3 regions of the Clostridiisalibacter paucivorans DSM 22131 genome follow, and region 2 is predicted to be linked to each of the others. Evidence: riboswitches for the same ligand, from Rfam matches in the RefSeq annotation. Region 2 holds a riboswitch; each other region holds the start of a gene.
The links. A riboswitch is a leader RNA that binds a small molecule or an ion and turns the genes downstream of it on or off. The one in region 2 is predicted to bind cobalamin.
Positions count from the first base shown of each region.

Region 1: it holds a riboswitch for cobalamin, as region 2 does, so the genes downstream of both, cobT (nicotinate-nucleotide--dimethylbenzimidazole phosphoribosyltransferase) here and Q326_RS0106710 (hypothetical protein) in region 2, are expected to answer to the same signal.
Region 3: it holds a riboswitch for cobalamin, as region 2 does, so the genes downstream of both, Q326_RS17965 (S-layer homology domain-containing protein) here and Q326_RS0106710 (hypothetical protein) in region 2, are expected to answer to the same signal.

Region 1 is NZ_JHVL01000018.1:25,385-32,293, forward strand. Features, by position in the region: gene Q326_RS16970 (esterase/lipase family protein) at 54-1,349, shown strand; gene cobT (nicotinate-nucleotide--dimethylbenzimidazole phosphoribosyltransferase) at 1,376-2,422, opposite strand; cobalamin riboswitch at 2,522-2,710, opposite strand; gene Q326_RS0107405 (glutamate-5-semialdehyde dehydrogenase) at 2,720-3,973, opposite strand; gene proB (glutamate 5-kinase) at 3,989-4,780, opposite strand; gene Q326_RS0107415 (Cof-type HAD-IIB family hydrolase) at 4,965-5,783, shown strand; gene trmL (tRNA (uridine(34)/cytosine(34)/5-carboxymethylaminomethyluridine(34)-2'-O)-methyltransferase TrmL) at 5,953-6,423, shown strand; gene Q326_RS0107430 (Na/Pi cotransporter family protein) at 6,562-6,909, shown strand, end outside.
Region 2 is NZ_JHVL01000014.1:18,188-25,096, reverse strand. Features, by position in the region: gene feoB (ferrous iron transport protein B) at 1-329, shown strand, start outside; gene Q326_RS0106735 (hypothetical protein) at 360-1,055, opposite strand; gene Q326_RS0106730 (hypothetical protein) at 1,163-1,558, opposite strand; gene Q326_RS0106725 (nitroreductase family protein) at 1,830-2,354, opposite strand; gene Q326_RS0106720 (aminotransferase-like domain-containing protein) at 2,372-3,820, opposite strand; gene Q326_RS0106715 (LysE/ArgO family amino acid transporter) at 3,902-4,516, opposite strand; gene Q326_RS0106710 (hypothetical protein) at 4,733-5,053, opposite strand; cobalamin riboswitch at 5,212-5,398, opposite strand; gene Q326_RS0106700 (tryptophanase) at 5,751-6,909, opposite strand, start outside.
Region 3 is NZ_JHVL01000037.1:25,694-32,602, reverse strand. Features, by position in the region: gene Q326_RS0110585 (DUF4430 domain-containing protein) at 1-6, opposite strand, end outside; gene Q326_RS17965 (S-layer homology domain-containing protein) at 20-1,678, opposite strand; cobalamin riboswitch at 1,839-2,027, opposite strand; gene Q326_RS0110575 (MerR family transcriptional regulator) at 2,114-2,926, opposite strand; gene Q326_RS0110570 (MATE family efflux transporter) at 3,102-4,451, shown strand; gene Q326_RS0110565 (DUF2798 domain-containing protein) at 4,518-4,745, opposite strand; gene Q326_RS0110560 (MarR family winged helix-turn-helix transcriptional regulator) at 4,759-5,193, opposite strand; gene Q326_RS0110555 (BlaI/MecI/CopY family transcriptional regulator) at 5,343-5,717, shown strand; gene Q326_RS0110550 (M56 family metallopeptidase) at 5,733-6,909, shown strand, end outside.

The DNA of each region.
Region 1 (6,909 bases), on a different contig from region 2:
TGTTTTGCATATAGATAATATATACTTTATATTTTTTATTAGGATGTGATTTGATGGGTTATTATAAATATGTAAATAAACCATTAATTTTTATACCAGGTATATTAGGGTCATTGGGAGAAGATATTATACCTGGATATGGGAAATTTGATTTTGGGATTGCAGAATATATTTATAGGCCCTTTATAGAAGGGCTTATAAATATGGGGTATGAAGAGGAAAAGGATTTATATATATGTTTTTATGATTGGAGAAAAGAAAATAGGTATTCTGCAAAGCAATATTTACTGCCCATAATAGAAAAAGCCAAGGAAAGAACAGGAGTAGAAAATGTAGACTTGTTATGTCATAGTATGGGAGGCTTATTGGCTAGGGCATATATACAAAGTGAATTATATATGTATGATATAGATAAAATTATAATGATAGCGACTCCCAATGCAGGGTCTGCTAATGCATATTATTTTTGGGAAGGAGGACAGTTACCTGAAAGTACAGTGGGTGATAATCCATTTTTAAATATGTTGTGGAAAGGATTTGTTTGGTATTTAAAAGCATCGAAAAAAAAGGATGATATGTGTATATTGCACAGTGAATTTCCATCTGTAAAAGAGCTTTTACCATCAGAAGAATATGGAGATTATTTAATATTTAAAGGGGCTAGTACATTTGTGCCTATAAATAGTATGAAATGTAAAAATACATTTTTAAATATATTAAATAGATATAAAGATTTAAGCCATAGCTATGGAGTTTTAACAGATCTAATATGTGGTACAGACAAAAAAACTAATAAATATATACAAGTGAGTAAAAGTAACACCGAGGAGAAATGGTGGGATGGCCAGCCATATAATAATATAAATACTATTTTTGGAGATGGAACTGTGACCATAGAAAGTGCATGTAATATGTGTGGAAGAAAACATTTCTTGGAGAGTGATCATACAGATATATTATATGACAGTTTGCCTATTATTAGAGATATATTGAATAGACCAATTTCACCTTACGCTATTATGACTAATATGAAAAATAGAATATCTCCTTTATATAGCATAATAATAAAGAATGCAAAAAACATAAATATAAAATTAAATAATATAAATATGAATATATGTAATGGAAAAGGAGATATAGAAAGTGAGAAGATATTATTTAAAAAATTAAGCGAAAATGATTATTGGATAATGATAGAAGAAGGTAATATGGAATTTGTTGATATATTTATTGATTATATAGAAAATGAAAAAGGTACAATAGTTGTTTACAAAAAAGAGTTTGAAGGTGTAAAAAAGATATTGGAAAAAACTTCAATCAATTCTTATAAAACAGTATTGTACCACTAATTATAATATTTATGCCATAGTTTTTATTATAATGATATTCCTGCTTCTTCAAATGTTATCATTTCTTTATTCATGAAAGTAGATGACTCTATAATATTAAATGCTAAAACTGCACCAGAACCTTCTCCTAGTCTCATATTCATATGGAGCATAGGTTCTAGGCCCAATATTGTAGAGGCGGCATATCCACTTTTATCTGCAGATGCATGAGATGGGAAAAAGTATTTTAATGATTTAGGAGCTATTTTAGAAGCTATTATAGCAGAGACTGTAGCTATAGTACCATCTATGACTATAGGAACTCTATTTGCGGCACCTGCTAACATTACACCGGTCATACCTGCAATATCTAGTCCACCTACTTTATGGAGAACATCTATGGGATCTAATGGATCAGGATTATTTTTATCAATAGCTTTTTTTATGGCATTGATTTTGGTTGGCAGAGACTCTACAGGGAGATTGGCACCAACTCCTACAATTGTCTTGGGATCTAAGCTAGCCAATACAGATAAAACAGCTGTGCTAGCAGTGGTATTGGCTATCCCCATTTCTCCAGTAGCTAATAAATTTATTCCATTATCTATTTCTTGTTGAGCAATTTCTATCCCTACTTCTATTGCTTTTATGGCCTCGTCTCTAGTCATTGCAGGTCCTTTTGTCATATTGGCAGTACCATACCTTATTTTTTTATTGATAACTTTAGAGGAATCTATATCTCTTATAACACCAATATCTACAGGGATTACCTTAGTATTGTTTTGTTTAGCTAAAGCACATACGCCTGTCACTCCTCTAGCAAAGTTTAATGTCTGTATATAAGTCACTTCTTGGGGAGTAGATGCTACAGACTCTTCAAAAACACCATGATCTGCAGCCATAACTATTACAGCTTTATTATCTACTTTTGGATATAATTTACCTGTAATACCACAAAGCTGTATAAGGATATCTTCTAGTTTACCTAGACTTCCTATAGGTTTTATTAAATTATCTACCCTTTCTCTTGATTTTTTCATCATTTTTGAGTCTAAATCTTTAATATTATTGATAGTTTGATTTAAAAGTTCCATATTTTGACCTCCTCATTTTTTATAAGATATGTTTATAATAAAAAAAGTTCGTGGTGTTTTTGTATAACAAAAACACCACGAACTTTTCCATCATTCGTTAAAAACAAATAACTAAAGGCAGGTCTTCTGGCTCTGGGTCATAATTCTCTTATACCTTCCCATCTTATGAATAAGACAGTGGTTTTAACATAACAGAACTCACCATTACAGCGGTGGGACCGCTGGAGACTTTCACTCCATTCCCTTTTCACCTATAATATCATAGGCACCTATAGTTAAAATTTAATTTCACTTAAATTAAGTAGTTTGTCCTTCACCATATCCTATATATTTGATAGTAGTTAATTGATCTAATCCCATTGGTCCTCTGGTGTGAAGTTTTTGAGTGCTTATGCCTATTTCAGCACCAAATCCATATCTACTTCCATCTGTAAAACGAGTAGATGCATTTACATAGACAGCAGCGGCATCTATTTCTAATAAGAATTTTTGAGAATTAGTGTAGTTATCAGTTATTATAGCTTCTGAATGACCAGTACCATATTGATATATATGATCTATAGCTTGATCTATAGAATCTACCACTTTAACAGCTAGTATGAGATCTAAGTATTCTGTATTCCAATCTTTTTCATTGGCATCAATAACATCAGGAATTATAATTTTAGTTTTTTCACATCCCCGTATCTCTACATCTAAGTTAGTTAGAGAGTGATATATTTTAGGTAAAAAATCCTTTGCCACATCCTTATGAACCAAAAGAGTTTCCATAGTATTACAAACAGCAGGGCGTTGAGTTTTAGCATTTATAACTATTTTTTCTGCCATATCTAGATCTGCATAATTATCTATATATATATGACAGTTACCAACACCAGTTTGTATAACTGGAACTGTTGAATTATTTACCACATTTTGTATAAGTCCAGCGCCACCTCTAGGTATAAGAATATCAATATATTTGTTTAATTTCATCATTTCATTAACTGCTTCTCTGTCAGGGATTTCTAATAATTGAATACATCCCTCGGGAAGGCCTGAAGAAATAGCAGCATCAATTATAATATTAGATAGGGCTATATTGGAATTGATTGCTTCTGACCCACCACGTAAAATAACAACATTTCCTGACTTAAGACATAAGGCAGCAGCATCCACAGTGACATTTGGTCTAGCTTCATAAATCATACCAATAACCCCTAAAGGTACTTTGACTTGTCCTATTTTAAGGTTATTAGGTCTTTTCCACATAGATATTACTTCTCCTATGGGATCTTTAAGGTCGGCAATCTTTCGTAATCCATCAGATATGTCTTTAATTCTATCTTCTGTAAGAAGCAATCTGTCAATTAGAGATTTAGATAATCCTTTATGTCTACCAGCCTCTATGTCTTTGCTATTTGCTTCTAAAATGAAATCCATTTTTCTAATAAGTGCATCGGACATCTTTAAAAGGGCCTTATTTTTTGTATTGGTATCCATAGTGGCAAGTATTCTTGATGCCTTTTTAGCTTTCTTAGCCTTTTCTAATACATAATTTTTAATGTCCACAGAAACCCTCCTTCTTTATTTTAAAATCTTACAATCTGCGTCAAATAAAGTTCCTATTTCTTCGCCTTCTAATATAGAATTGATCACATTATAAATGGAACCGTTGGCAATTATCATAGAAGCACCAGCAGATGTAGCTATTTTTGCTGCATTGATTTTGGTAACCATACCACCTGTACCCAAAATACTACCAGGATTACCAGCCATAGCCTCTAATTGAGGAGTTATTCTATCTACATAGTGAATAAGGCAAGCCTCATCATACTCTTTAGGATTGCAGTCATATAGACCATCTATATCAGATAAAATTATTAGTAAATCAGCTCCAATCAATTTAGCTACTAATGCTGATAAAGTGTCGTTATCTCCTACTTTGATTTCATCTACAGCCACTGCATCATTTTCATTTACGATGGGAATAACATGCTTATCAATTAAGGTTAAGCATGTATTTCGAGCATTAAAAAAACGAGTTTGATGATCTATATCGTCCTTTGTCAGTAAGATTTGAGCTATAGTTTTACCATATTCTGAAAAGAGTTTTTCATACATATGCAAAAGTATCCCCTGTCCTACAGCTGCTATAGACTGTTTTTCAGGTATGGTTTTAGGTCTTTTTTTCAATCCTAATTTTCCCATTCCAGCACCTATGGCACCAGAACTGACCAGTACAATTTGTATATCTTGATTATGAATATTGACCAATTGGCGTACTATACTTTCCATACGATTTAAATCTAAAAGTCCTGTAGGATGTGTTATAGTAGAAGTTCCAACTTTTACTACTATTTTTTTTATATTTTTCAAATATTTTTTTCTAGAATTAGTCATAATAAATAACTGATTTTCAGCATTTCCCTCCATTTTATTAAAATATATTAATATTGTAATTTTAAAAGGATTATATCATAAATAAATCTTGTATTCAATTTCAATTAGTATTAAGGTATAATACAGTAGGATATATTAGAAAAAAATGAGGTGTATTTAATTGAATTATAAAATGGTCGCCATTGATATGGATGGAACACTACTTAGTAGTAGCAATGAAATATCTGAAAGGAATAAGACTGTATTGAAGGAATTATCTAAGAAAGATGTAGATGTGGTAATATCAACAGGAAGAATCTTTACATCTGCATTACACTATAGTAAAATACTGGGAATTAAAACTCCCATTATAGCGTGTAATGGTGCATATATAAAATCCCATGAGGATGGAAAGATATTATACGAAAATCCAGTTGATTATGAGGATTTAAAACAAATATTAGATTGTTTTGAAGAAGAAAATATGTATTATCACTTTTATGATAGTGATACCTTTTATGCCAAAGAATTAAAATATAATGCATTAAAGTACTATAATTGGAATAAAAAACAACCTAAAGAGGATAAAATAAAAATAAAGGTTATAGATAAAATTGAGGAAATTTTAGAAAATAAAGAATTAGATGTCTATAAAATAGTTACAATGGATAAAGAGGAATATAAATTAGAGGATGTGAGAAGACAACTTTCTATTAATCAAGACATAGAAATAGTAAGTTCTTGGAGAGGCAGTCTTGATATAATGAACAAAGGCGTATCTAAAGGTAATGCATTAAAGGAGTTATGTAATTTATATAGTATAAAACCTGAGGAAGTAGTGGCTATAGGAGATAACGAGAATGATTTATCTATGTTAAAGTTTGCAGGCATGAGTGTAGCTATGGGTAATGGAGAAAAAATGGTTAAGGATTTTGCAGATATAATTACTGATACAAATGATAATGATGGAGTTGCAAAAATAATTGAAAAGATATTTTAGAAAACAAAAAATATGGTATAATTTTTTTGAAAGTATTTTTAGAGAAAATATAGAAATTTTAAAATCCATGGAGAAAATATGAGAATTTGTATTTTGAAAGATTCCATGGTTTTTCACTGTCTTAGGAAATTTTATTAGAAATATTCGATGAAGGGTAGGAGATGTTATTATGTCACTTAATGTAGTTTTAATTGAGCCAGAGATACCTCAGAACACAGGGAATATAGCAAGGACTTGTGCAGCAACAGGTACATCTTTACATTTGGTAAAGCCTTTGGGTTTTTCTGTAGATGATAAGTATTTAAAAAGAGCAGGGCTTGACTATTGGCATTTATTAGATATAAATTATTATGATAATTTTGAGCAATTATTAAATAAAGTAGGGGAAGAAAAATTTTTTTATGCTACAACGAAAGGAGGGAATTTTTATACAAGCATGGATTTTTTCGATGATGCATATTTAGTGTTTGGAAAAGAAACAGCAGGTATACCTATGGAAATTTTAAATGCCAACGAGGAAAGGTGTATGAGAATACCTATGATAGAAAACAAAGATGCTAGATCATTAAATCTGGCTACTTCAGCAGGGATAATTATATATGAAGCATTGAGACAAATAAAGTTTCCAAACCTTGTATGAGGACACCAAAAAAATATTAAATATATATGAACTATTTAACATGGATTTAACAAAAGTATATAAAAATTATTATATTATATTTATTGTGCGCATTTTGGTATGTGTTTTTTAAAACAAGAAAACATGGGAGGATTTGTAATGGACATAGCTTTTGGTGTAGTAGGTGGTCTAGGTTTATTTCTTTATGGAATGAATCTTATGGGGATGAGTCTCCAAAAAGTTGCTGGTGAAAGATTAAAAAGACTTATAGAAATTCTAACTAATAATAGGTTTATGGGAGTATTAGTTGGTACTGTTGTCACTATGATTATTCAAAGTAGTAGTGCCACCACAGTTATGGTAGTGGGCTTTGTTAATGCAGGATTGATGCAGTTATCCCAAGCTATAGGGGTTATAATGGGAGCTAATATAGGAACTACTGTTACAGCACAGCTTATTGCATTTAAATTAACAGATATTGCACCACTGGTAATCGCAATAGGTGTG
Region 2 (6,909 bases):
TAATGGCATTTATTCTGGGTTTACCTGCTAATGAGATAGTTATTCCAATATTAATAATGAGCTATATGTCTAAGGGTGCTATGTTGGAATTAGAAAGTTTAAATGAAATGAAACAATTATTTATTGATAACGGATGGACTTGGTTAACCGCTGTTTGTGTAATGTTGTTCTCTTTAAATCATTGGCCCTGCGGCACAACTCTGTGGACTATTCATAAAGAAACTCAGAGTTGGAAATGGACTGGGTTATCGTTAATAATACCAACTATTACAGGCATTGTATTATGTTTTATTGTAGCTCAAGGTGTAAAGGTATTGGGGTTAATATAAAAAATAACACGGAATATTCCGTGTTATTTTTCATATTTCTGTTCCAAAAATAGCTAAATCTTGATTCCATAGGCTAAATTTATCCCTATCCCAATCTAAAGTTGTCTGGATATATCCCAAAGCATCTGCATTATATCTACCTGCAATCCTTTGATAAATTAGCAGCTCATATACTCCATCGGAATCAAAATCTACTGGGTAAAGACCACTTATGGGATTTACAAAACCTTCTATAGGCCTTTTTAGTTTGCCATTGTCATCATATATTTCATCTAAATAATCCTTTCCTTTGTTGGATATGTCAATCAAGTATTTGATTTGATTTGTAACATTTACTACTTCAACCTTATAATAATCTTTATAATTAACATCATATTTATATGTTTCATTGAATACATTGTAGTCGAACAATAACCTAGGTCTATTCATTAAATATGAATAGATGTAATAATACATAATTCCTCCACTTCCTCCTGAGTTAATACCTATCAGTATATCTTTCACTCTATCTCCAGTAAAATCTCTTAAAGTCAGTGTTGGATTATATCCTGCATCAGTCTCAAGGGGAATGCGATCAATCATACCTGTTCTTCCGTCTTGAATTACAAGGTTAATATTTTGTACAAAGGGACTGTCGGGAGTTTTAGTTCCTGTAAGATATACATTATCTGGGATTCTATCACCATTTACATCTCCTCTAGCAAAGGATACTACCATAGAATTCATAATATTACTCTCCTTTTAAAATTCCATATTTACTACTATCCTATGCTATAATAAAAAAAATGTTTTTTTCATTATCTATAGATACCAAAACACTATTCCGTTATCTTTTACACCTCAGCCTTAGCTTCTTTTTTAAATTTTCTAATAAGCCAAGTAGCCTTAATGCCCTTCATACTAATAACTACCAATAACAATGCTAAATATATATTCTTTCCCCCTTGACCCATACCAAATTTATTCATAGCCGTCACTATCAATCCACCTAAGCTAAGTAAAAATAACAATACTGCACACAGCATATTTGGAAACTTCTTTAATATTAATGACAATATCACCAACACTAAAACATCTAAAATAGCACCATAATTCTGTAAAAATACTACTAAAAATAGAAATTGTATCATGGCAAGTCCAATGAATGCATTTGTTACTGTCTTTATGGTTTTTATAGCATCCTCATATGTAACCATTTTTGATTCTTTATCGCCAAATATCTTAAACATTAATACACCTCCACTTCTTATGTACTTTATCTTTTGTTTTATGTAGCTCTATAAAAATAATTATTACTTGATAATGCAGCTATCTAGCAGGTAAGAATTCCCAATGACAACATACAGTATTCTATAATATTAATTTCTATTGGTAAATAGTACCCTTTACTTAAATGTGAATATTTTATCTATATAAAAATAGGAATCCCTAAGGATTCCCACCATCAACTAATAACTAATACCTACTAGCTACTAACTTTTTTATCTTTTTATACCCTAATTATATCCTATACTTATTCATATATACCTTGTCAAATCTCAATTCTTCTTCAGTATGGGGAGATTTTTGTTCATCGGGATATCCCACTGCAATAATACACTCTATCCTCTTATTTTTAGGCACATTTAATATTTGTTGAATATATTCTTCTGCTGTTTTTCCCAAGCCATGTTGTCTTTCTCTTATTTGTATCCAACATGAGCCAAGTCCTATAGATTCTGCTTCCATCTGAATAAGTATAGATGCAATAGAAGTATCTTCTACCCATACATCACTTTTTTCTTCATCTCCTAAAATTACAATGCCCAATGGTGCACCCTTTAAAAATAATCCTCCATGTTCTTTAGCTTTGGAAAGCTTTTCTAATATGCTCTCATCTGTAATAATAATAAATTCCCAAGGCTTCTTATTTTTTGAACTTGGTGATAAAAGGGCTGCCTTCATTAATTTATCTATTTTTTCCCTTTCAACTTTCTCTGTTTTAAATTTCCGAATGCTCCTCCTCTTTTTTAAAATATCTAACATAAATCATCCCTCCATTTTTATTTACTAGCTTTCTTTACTAAAAATGCAAGCCTCTTTAATCCTTTATCCAAATCACTCAATGAAGCATATGAATATGAAATCCTTAAATATTGATTATTGGAAAAACCATATATCTTTCCAGGATTTATCAACAAATTTTCTTTTAATGCTTCAGAAAACAAGTTGTTTATTGACACCTTTTTATTAAGTTTTGTCCATATATAAAATCCACCCTTTGGTTTTTGCCAAGTAGCTATATCTGAAAAATATTTGTCAAGGGCTTCAAGTGCTACTTTTCTTCTAATCCTCAACTCTTTCCTTACTTGATGTAAATATTCATCATATAACCCACTGTCAATCCAGTGTGCTAATGCCCATTGTGCCAGAGAACTAGATCCATAATCTGTCTGCATCTTTATGTCTCCCAGTCTTTCTATAACTGATTCTGGTCCCACTAACCACCCTATCCTCAATCCTGCCGACAATGACTTTGATATACTTCCCATATATAATACTATTCCTTTGCTGTCCATACTTTTTATAGCATTTGGAGGCTCTTTATCTAACCAAAGTTCTCTATATACATCATCTTCTATAATAGGCACCCTTTCACTTTCACACCTTTTTAATATCTCTTCCCGTCTCTTTTTTGTCATAGTTATTCCCGTTGGATTGTGAAATGTGGGTATTGTATATAGAAGTGCCATATTATTTCTATTTCTCGATACAACTTCATTGGGTATCGCACCTTGATTATCCATTGAAATTCCCTTTAAATTCATTCCAGCAGACTGAAAAACATGAAGAGACTTTAAATAAGATAAATTTTCTATAAATACCCTAGAACCAGGATGCAAAATGCCCAAAGATATTAATTGTAGAGCCTGTAAAGAACCAGAAACTATTAATATAGATTCTGGGGAAACATATATGCCATATCTCTTTAGATACTCACTCAATACTTTTCTCAAATACAATAGCCCTTTAGGCTCTTCATACCCCAGAGAATATATTTTCTTTGATATCTTCATTAACACCTCACTGAACATTTCCCGTGGAAATAGTTCTGGAGATAACTCTCCTGTCCCCAATCTAATTATATCACGGTGATACTCTAACTTATTTATTAGCTGAATAGTAGGCAAATTAGGCCTGTGAATACCTGCTTCTATATATTCATACCAATTTGGGGGTGGTGTAGAAGTCAATAATGACCAAGTATTATTAACAATAATAGTACCCCCACTACCTCTAGATTCTATTATTCCCTCTCCCTTTAACTCATCTAATGCCTCAATAATTGTGCTCCTGTTTACATCGAATAGTGTTGCTAACTGTCTTTGGGTTGGTAATTTAAATCCTACGTCCCACTCTCCATCAGATATTTTATCTTTAATATAATCTATTATTTGTCTGTAAACAGGTATATCTAAATCTCTATTTGGTTTCCAATTTATATTTGTCATTATATCACCTCTGAAGCGAAATACTGCTCAAACAATCTTTTAATTAGTATACAATAGTTTTTGCTCAATATAAGTCAAAATCTAAAAAAATGTACTTATAAAACTATAACCCAACTTCAAGCCATAATATATAATAATACTACCGCATACAATATTAATTACCTTTATCACTCTATCATTAAATTTATTCTTAAATATTGAAACTATAGTGGTTAATCCACTAAACCACAAAAATGATGCCAGACAAACCCCTAATATAAAAAGCCTTGAACCCTCTACAGGAAGAGAAGCTCTAAATCCTCCCAAAAGCAATGAGCCATCTATCAATGCTTGAGGATTGAGCCAAGTAACTGCAAAACATGTGGATGCTATCTGCAATAAAGACTTATTTGTATCGATTTCATTATTAGTCTCTGGTTTACTTTTTATAAGTATTATACCAATATATATAACTGCTAAACTTCCAACCAATAATACTATTGTTTTTAATAATTGAGACCTGTCCATCAATAAACCCATACCAAAAAAACATGCCAATGCCAAGGAAATATCAAATAAAATTACTATAAGTGCAACTTTATATGCCCTTACTTTTTCTTCACTAATTGCAGTATTTATTACATAAAGGTTCTGCATTCCTATTGGTGCCACATAGGCTAATCCCAACATAAATCCATGTGCTAAAAATCCAAACATTTTTACCCCCCTATTATAGTATTTACTGAAATATAAATCCCCTTTCTCATTTCTTACACATATTTATTATAATAATTAATCTAATAAATGTCTCCAACCAAAAACTATATATTTATACCAACCAAAATATTCTATAAAAATAAAGAATCCTTTCTGCTAATGCTTAACACATCAAAAGGATTCTTAATGAATGATATTAAAAATTTATGTAATTATTTAACTAACAAGCTTATAAGGTGCTTTAAAAATCTCTTTTCTCAACTTATTTACTTTGTTCAAGTCACAATACAGTTGAGTCTCTATGATTTCAGTGCCTAAATCATGATTAAATGCAGTATTGATAACACTCATTGAAAAAATATCACTTAATGTTATTGAACATATATCCATTTCTTCAGCATATTTTTTCTCAATTAACTCCAAGTCTTTATTTATTTGATCAATAATATCATCTATGAAATCTTTTCTTATATATTTTTCATATTGATACATCTTTAAATATAATATATTCAAACTTGCATAAAATTTTTTAATCACCATATATCCCTCCCTTTCCCATTTGACAAAATAAAAAAACCAGCCTATGTGCTAGTTATTTTCACTAAAAACAAAACCCTTTTTCATCAAAAGGGTATTATAGTCAAATTGAAAAATTACTTCAATTTTTATAACACCTTCCCATCCTCGTGGAAATAACAGCGCATCTACTATTGGCAGGTCTCCTGACTTAAGTATAAACATAAAACTTCCCTTCCCATGCATCAGCACAGTGGCAATGAAGCTTTATTAACTTTAACAGTGGCGGGACCGTGTTGGATTTTCACCAACTTCCCTTTTAATTGATGTAATTACATACATCAAACCAATAGTCATAGTATTTAGTTTTTTATTAGTATAAATCAAGTATAGCACTGCCATCATAGTATGTCAACAAATTCAATCTAAAGGATAGTGTGAAGTTGCTGTAGGTTTTTATAAAATAGAGATTTCCCACATCTAGAGGAACTCTTTTTTTATTTTTTGTAATTTTACCTACAATAATTTTACTCTAAGTTATATTCTCAGATTATTGCCAAATATATAGTTATAACCAAGGTGTAAAACAAAAAATGTTTCACAAAATTTATTGAAAAATAAAAAAGTTAGTAGTAAGTAATTTAATGATAAAATCCATAGAATTTCAACCATCAACTACTAACCACTAACTATACTTATATCTTTATTTAATTTTTCTTTACTTAATTGGCTTTAAACTTGCTTGAAAATGTCTAAGAATAGGTGGTTCCCATGTAATTCTATAGCCCTTCACTTCACTTGCCCTATCTTTAATTGCTATCAATGCATCAGCCATGACATCGATATGGGCCTGTGTATAAACCCTTCGTGGTATTGCTAATCGTGTAAACTCAAAATCAGCATGTAGCTGTTCCCCTGTATCGGGATCATTCCCCAGCATATAAGAACCTATATCACATGTACGGATACCTGCTTCCTTATACAGTTCAATGGCAAGGGCTTGCCCTGGAAACTCATAATATGGAATATGGGGGAACATAGCCTTTGCATCTACAAATACACCATGCCCTCCCACTGGTGATTGATATGTTATCCCAGCTTCATCAAGACGACTGGCTAAATACTCCATTTGACCAATGCGATACCTCAAATAATTTTCATCGATTCCTTCATAAAGTCCAATTGCTAAACTTTCAAGTTCACGACCTGAAAGACCACCATAGGTGACAAAACCCTCAAAGGAAATAGTGCGCCCCTTACAATCTTGGAACAATTTTTCATCATCTTTAATTCCAACTAATCCTCCCATATTTACAATGGCATCTTTCTTAGCACTCATAGTAAACATATCTGCATAACCAAATATTTCCTTTATGATTTCTTTGACAGATTTATCTTCATATCCTTTTTCCCTTTGCTTGATAAAATAGACATTTTCTGCATAACGAGCAGCATCAATACATAACTTTATACCATGTTTTTTACAGATTTTAGATGTTTCTTTCATATTTTTTATAGATACTGGCTGACCACCAGCAGAATTATTTGTTATTGTCATAATAACAACAGCAATCTTATCTGCACCGTATTTCTTAATCAAAGATTCTAATTTCTCTACATCCATATTTCCTTTAAATGGTACCCTTTTAGATGGATCTCCAGCTTCAGGAACAACACAATCAATAGCCCTTCCCCCTGCTAATTCTACATGGGCCCTTGTTGTATCAAAATGCATGTTTGAAATAGAGTACTGACCCTCTTTCATCAATAGACCAAAAAGGACCTTTTCTGCTGCACGACCTTGGTGTACTGGTTGTATATATTTATAGCCAAAGATATCTTGAGCTGCGTCTATAAGCTTATAATAGCTTGATCCC
Region 3 (6,909 bases), on a different contig from region 2:
TTTCATTTGAATTACCTCCTTAAAGGAGTTTAGAACTACCTAGCATATTAAACAGCATCTGTGCAATCTCACAACGTTTTATGGATTCTTTAGGTAATATCTTCATATCAGATGGATCTAGAATTTCTTTATCATAACAAAAAGCAAGGGAACTCATTGCCCAATCACTGGATTTTATATAGTCTGGAAACTGAGCAAGGACATCTCTTGTTGACATAGTATTATACTCTGTATTCATCCCACAAAGTTTTGCTGCTTTTGCAACCATTGTTGCTGCTTCTTCACGGGTAATTGTACTATTTGGATCGAAAGTACCATCCCCTTTACCAGAAACAATGCCATAGGTATTTGCTGTGCCTACAAAGTCTGAATACCAATCACTACCTTTTATATCAGCAAAATTATTATTTGCTTTCGGAACAAGTCCCAGGGCCTTAACTACAATGGTGGCAAACTCTCCCCTTGTCATCTCCCCATTGGGATCAAATCTATCATTAGACTTTCCATTGATAATTCCCCTTGATGCAAGGGCTTCAATGGCAGGCTGATCATCATGTGCCTGTATATCACTAAAGGTTTTTCCCGTCTTTATTACCTTTGGAGTATTTACATCTGGATGTTTACCCACAAGTCCAAAGCTAACGGTCTTACTATCTTTTTCTCCAATATTCAGCGCATCATCCATACGATAAAGACTACTTTCACCATTTAATGCTCTCTGAGCCGCAATAAGCCCATAAAAGCCTTGTTCTGATGCCATTTGATTAGAACCGCTTCCGCTTTGAGTATGGAGAAAACCTTTGCCTTTAATATAAAAAGTCATTAGGTTGTCTAACATTGTTCTATCATTTTTTATAAAACGCTCATCATCTAGAGGAATTCCTAACTCGGACAAAGCCACAATCATCTGCACACAACTTTCAGAATTAGCTGTACCCCAACTGGAAAAGCCCCCTTTGCTATTTTGCATCTTAGACATACATGCAAGTGCTTCTTCACTAGCCTTTTTTACCTCTGGTCTATCTTGATATTTTGCCAATGCCTGAAGGGCCATACCTGTGATATCAGGATCAGAAACACTATGCCCTGGAGTTTCTGCTTTTGTTCCTCCAAAAAGTGACCATCCACCATCGGATAGCTGAGACTCTAAAATTCTATTAATATACATATCTCTAGTTGCTTGTATTTTAGCGTCTGGATTTTGTGGCATAGGATAGTTTCCACTATCTAAGGCAATAAGTGCCCAAATAGGACCATTCATCCCTTGCCAGATGGTTTTTTCATAATCTCCAAGGGGTGTTAAAAGGTTGTATCCTGCTACATGTGAAGGATCTTTACCTATGGATGTAAGTGCAACTATCAACCTAGAATATTCTGTATACTTCTTCTCATGCAAAACACCTTTACAGGCCCTTACATAATCCTCTACAGTCTCATAGTATTTTTGATAATATTCATCAGGTACTTCATATCCACTTCTTGCAAGACCCAATACCGCCCATTCGCCGCCAATAGAACCCACTTGTGGAGACTTTACTGTCTTATACATATACTTTGCAGTATCTGTAACAGCATCAGAAAGCTCAGTTGTGCTTGTTGCCAATGCTAATGGAACCATACTCAATAACATCATCACTATCAATAAAGTACTAATACTTATTTTAATTAGTCTATTCACTTGTTTTCCCCCTCACAATTTTATAAATACTAATGCACAAAACACAATATATTCACTATTCTATTATCAATATTGTATTTTAAAATTATATAAATAAAAGTCTTAACTTCGATAAAGTTAAGACTTTTTTACAAAAATCGTATTATACCTCTACCGGAAGGTTGTGCTCACAATTTAGGCAGGTCTCCTGACTTATGGTTCATAAGATTTTCTTCTCCTTCCCAGTGTTATCCAGTGGCATATTGAAGAAATCCTCCCCATTTACAGTGGCCGGACCGTTCAGGATTTTCACCTGATTCCCTTTTAATTCTATATCATTCATATAAAAACCTAAATCTTATATTTAATTTTATATCACATTCGCTCTTGTAACTTAGATTATACCATTACAATAAATATTGTCAATATTATTATATTTTGCTATAAGCTACAAATTTAACACTTTACCACAGGTATTTGTATCTCTGTAATAAACTCTTCTACATCACTTGTCTCATGCACATCTATCTTATATATTTCAATAGGACTCCCTATGATTTCATAATTATTCTTCTCTATAAACTCCATCATCTTAGGTATATATTCCTGACTCTGTTCATATGTCCCTTTATACGATAAAGTAACGTAATCACCTTCTTCTAACACCATATCATAATCAATAGTAGCATTTTCCAATAGCACAAATACCGATTCAAAATAATTGAAAAATCCCTCATTTATTTTTTCCATGGATACTCTAGCCCCTATGCTATTATTTCCCAATAAATAGAATTTGTCTTTATGTTTTTTCTGAAGCTTTTTGATGAGGAAATCTACCTCCTCATCTCTAGATATATCACCATTTAGCTCAAATGCCCTTCGTTCTTTGAAAAATAATATTTCAATATTATAAAAATTATTGCTTTTTATAGTGATTTCAATCCTTTTTAATCTTTGATAAATATTGTTTTTTAGATTGTTCAATTCCTTTATCTTGTTATCCAATATTTTTATTTCTTCAGTTAATAGCCCTTTGGTAGAACATAGATTTCTATTGTCTAAATATTCCTTTATAATGTGCATAGGAAAATCTAAGCTCCTCAAGTCTTTCACTATATTAAGCTTCCATATATCCTGCATACTATACATCCTATATCCATTAGTATCCCTATCAGGGTTTAATATACCTATCTTTTCATAATATCTTAAGGAATCCCTACCTATCCCATATATCTTAGATATCTCTCCTATTTTGAAATAATCTTTCATAAATTCCTCCTGTTTTAGTTCTTAGTTCTTAGTTAATGGTAAAAATCCTTACGCTTTTTTATTATTATAAAAAGAAATTCATAGAATTTCTACTAAATACTACCGACTACCAACTATAATCCTTGACCTTAGTATAATACTAAGGTTTATAATCTTATTATAGAGGTGTTGCTAAATGAATACAATAAAAAAAGAATCTAGTAAAAATATTAGAAAAAAATTTATCAAATATCTTTTACCATCTATATCAGCTATGTGGATATTTTCATTATATACAATAGTTGATGGTATATTTGTAAGTAGAGGAGTAGGGCCAACTGCTTTGGCTGCCATAAATATGTCCATGCCATTTATCAGTTTTATATTTGCCATTTCTTTATTATTATCTACAGGAGCATCTACCCTGATAGCCATATATTTAGGCAAAAATAATATTGATAAATCCAATAAGATTTTTACTCAACATATGGTTACTATAATTATAGTTTCTTTAAGTATACTTATAATAAGTATTTTGAATTTGGATAAGTTGATTTTATTTTTAGGTGCTACAAAGGCTACCTTTCCTTATATAAAGGATTATATGAAAATAATAGTCTTATTCAATGGTTTTTTTATTATCTCATATTCTTTAGAAGTTATAGTGAAAACCGATGGTTTCCCTCATTTTGCAATCATAGGGGTATCCATCTCTGCTATCATGAATATAGTTTTAGACTATATATTTGTTATAAGATTAGGATATGGTATATCAGGAGCAGCATATGCCACAGGCATATCTCAATTGGCAGGGAGTATATTTTATATAGTTCATTTTATAAAGAAAAATTCCAGACTTAATTTTGTAAAATTTAAATTCGATTTTTCTATTTTTAAAAGGATTCTACTTACAGGATTTCCTGACTGCATTACAGAGTTATCATCAGGTATTGTTATTTTCCTATTTAACCACACAATACTCACATATATAGGAGAACATGGCGTAATTGCCTATAGTATAGTATCCTATATAAATATATTAGTTTTAAATACAATGATAGGGATTACTCAAGGCATGCAACCGCTGTCTAGCTATTACTACGGTAAAGACGATAAAAAATTGGTATTGAAATTATTTAAGATGAGTTTCAAAACTATAACTATAGTATCTCTAGCCACCTTTGCATTTGTAATGCTATTTACAGAATCAATAGTATCTATATTTATAGACAATAGTAATAAAGAGTTGTTTTATTATTCTATAAAGGTCTTTAGAGTATTCTCTATTTCATTTTTATTTGTAGGATTCAATGTCAATATATCAGGATTCTTTGCATCAATTGAAAGGCCCTTGAGGGCTACGATTATATCTCTGGGACGGGGATTAGTCATAATAACTGGGTCCCTATATTTTATGACCCATATTTGGGGAGCTAAAGGTATCTGGCTCTCCACAACAGTTTCAGAAATTATCTGTCTAATAATGTCCTTTTTGATATTAAAAAAATTGATAATTACCAATAAAAAATTAGTAGCCAGTAATTAGTTTCTTAAATACTGAAATCCACAGAATTTCCACCATCAACTACTAACTACCAGCTACTAACCTTATTTACTCCTCTACTATATTATTTACTATCTTTTCTGCTAATGGAATAAATATATTTGCCAGCGGCACAGAAATAGCTGTGCCGACCAAAGAAGATTTTAAAAATGCTATAAGGAATCCTGGTCTAAATCCATAGTTTATTATTACCATAAAAAATGCAATGGGTACCGATATAAATACAGCAGCAAGACATGAAAATACAACTCCCCTATACTTCTTATTTATCTTCAAAATATCATCCCCCTTATTGATCTCTACTCAATGCCTTTATTGACATCTCCTTTAACTTATTAGACATATATTTAAGGTCTTCATCTTTTACATCTGAAGCAATTAAATCATCCCAGTCCTTAAGTGCATTGTATATTCTTTTTTTAACCCTCAAGGCCTTTTCAGTAACTTTAATACTATAAGACCTCTTATCCCTTTCATTTCTTGTTCTCTTTATATATCCTTTATCCTCAAGTCCCTTTATACTCCTTGTTATTGCTGCCTTATCTATATAATATATTTTAGCCAAATCTTCTTGGGTCAGTTCTTGATCCTCATATAGCTTTATTAAATATATATATTCACCTGATTTTATATCTAAATCCTTTAATTCATTATTTATATATATCTGAAATTGCCTATATAATATAGATATCCATCTACCCAATTCTTCGTATATATTTTCCATATTCATCACCATATTTATTTTATAAAAATATAGTTGATAAGTCAACTATATTTAATGTTTTTCAAAAAAGCCTTGACTTTTTGTGACTACAAATGTAGACTATAATTACAAACTACAATTGTAGTCATAAAAAGCAAAGGAGGTGTGCTATGGAAAAATCATTTAAGATATCCGATTCAGAATGGGATGTTATGGAAGTACTTTGGAAAGAAAGCCCCCAAACATCAAAGGAAATCATCAGTAAAATCCAACAAAATAGTGATTGGAAACCAACTACTATTAAAACCCTTATATCAAGACTTGTAGACAAAAATATAATAAATTATCAAAAAAAAGGAAAAGCCCATTACTATTATCCAACTTTAAAAAGAGAAGAATGTATCCGTATCAAAAGTAATAGGTTTATAAAAAAATTCTATAAAGGTGGTCTAAAGGCTATGATTGCTAACTTTGTAGATATGTATGAACTCTCTGACAATGATATAGATGACTTAAAAAAAATATTAGACAAAAAAAAGGATTAAGGAGAAATTCTTATTATGTATATAAAACTATTTTATACAATTATTGAAATATCAATAAAAGCCAGTATCTTAGTTGGGGTCATTTTATTAATAAAAAGTATACTGGGCGAAAAAATAGGTGCTAAAAATCAGTTTTTTCTATGGTTCTTACTTATTATAAAATTGATTTTACCTAATATTAATTTAAGATTTCTAAATGTTTTTTCTAGACTTAATCCTTACCATGATGTATTAAATTCCAACACTGTACTGACAAAAGGTGATATAATCAGTTGGTTTAATACTACATTTAATGAACATAGTTTTAATGTATCTACAGATTTAGTAAAGTCTAATATTAATATTTTTTCTTTTGAATACATAATGCCTACTATATGGATTCTAGGTATATTGACATTGATGATATATATGATAGTATCCAATATTAAATTCAATTATGTAATTAGCCACAATAAAATAGAAGTGGGAAATAAAATTAACGACATATTAAAAGAAAGTAAAAAAAGACTTAATATAGATGCAGATATAGATGTTTATAAATCACCATTTATCTATTCTCCATGTCTATATGGTCTCCTTAAACCATCTATCCTATTGCCAGAAAATATAGAAGAAAAAATTGATGTCAGTGAATTAAAATATGTCATATCCCATGAATTGGCACATTTCAAAAGAAAAGATATCTTCACTTATATGCTAATATACATATTGAAAGTAGTATATTGGTTTAATCCAGTCATTTGGTATGGTCTCTTTAGAATGAAAAATGATTGTGAAGTTGCCTGTGATGCATTGGCACTTTCATCCCTCGAAGGAGACGAAAAGGAAAGCTATGGATTGAGTCTTATCCATCTATTGGAGAGAAATAGACCTAAGTTAAATAATATCATTACTACAGAGTTCATTAACACAAAAAAATACTTAAAAAGGAGAATTATCATGATAAAAAAATTTAAAAAAAGTTCGTATAAGATGTCATTTGTAACCATATTGTTATTTGTATTAGTAGCAGGTGTGTTTTTTGCCAATGGCAATATCGATGCAGCTGCCGACAAGTTTGAGGAAAACAACAATGCCACTGAAGAAAATATAGACAAACAAGATATGATTTGGCCAACTCCTAAGTACACTAAGATTTCTTCAACCTTTGGTAAAAAGATACATCCTGTTCTAAAGAAAGAATCGATGCATA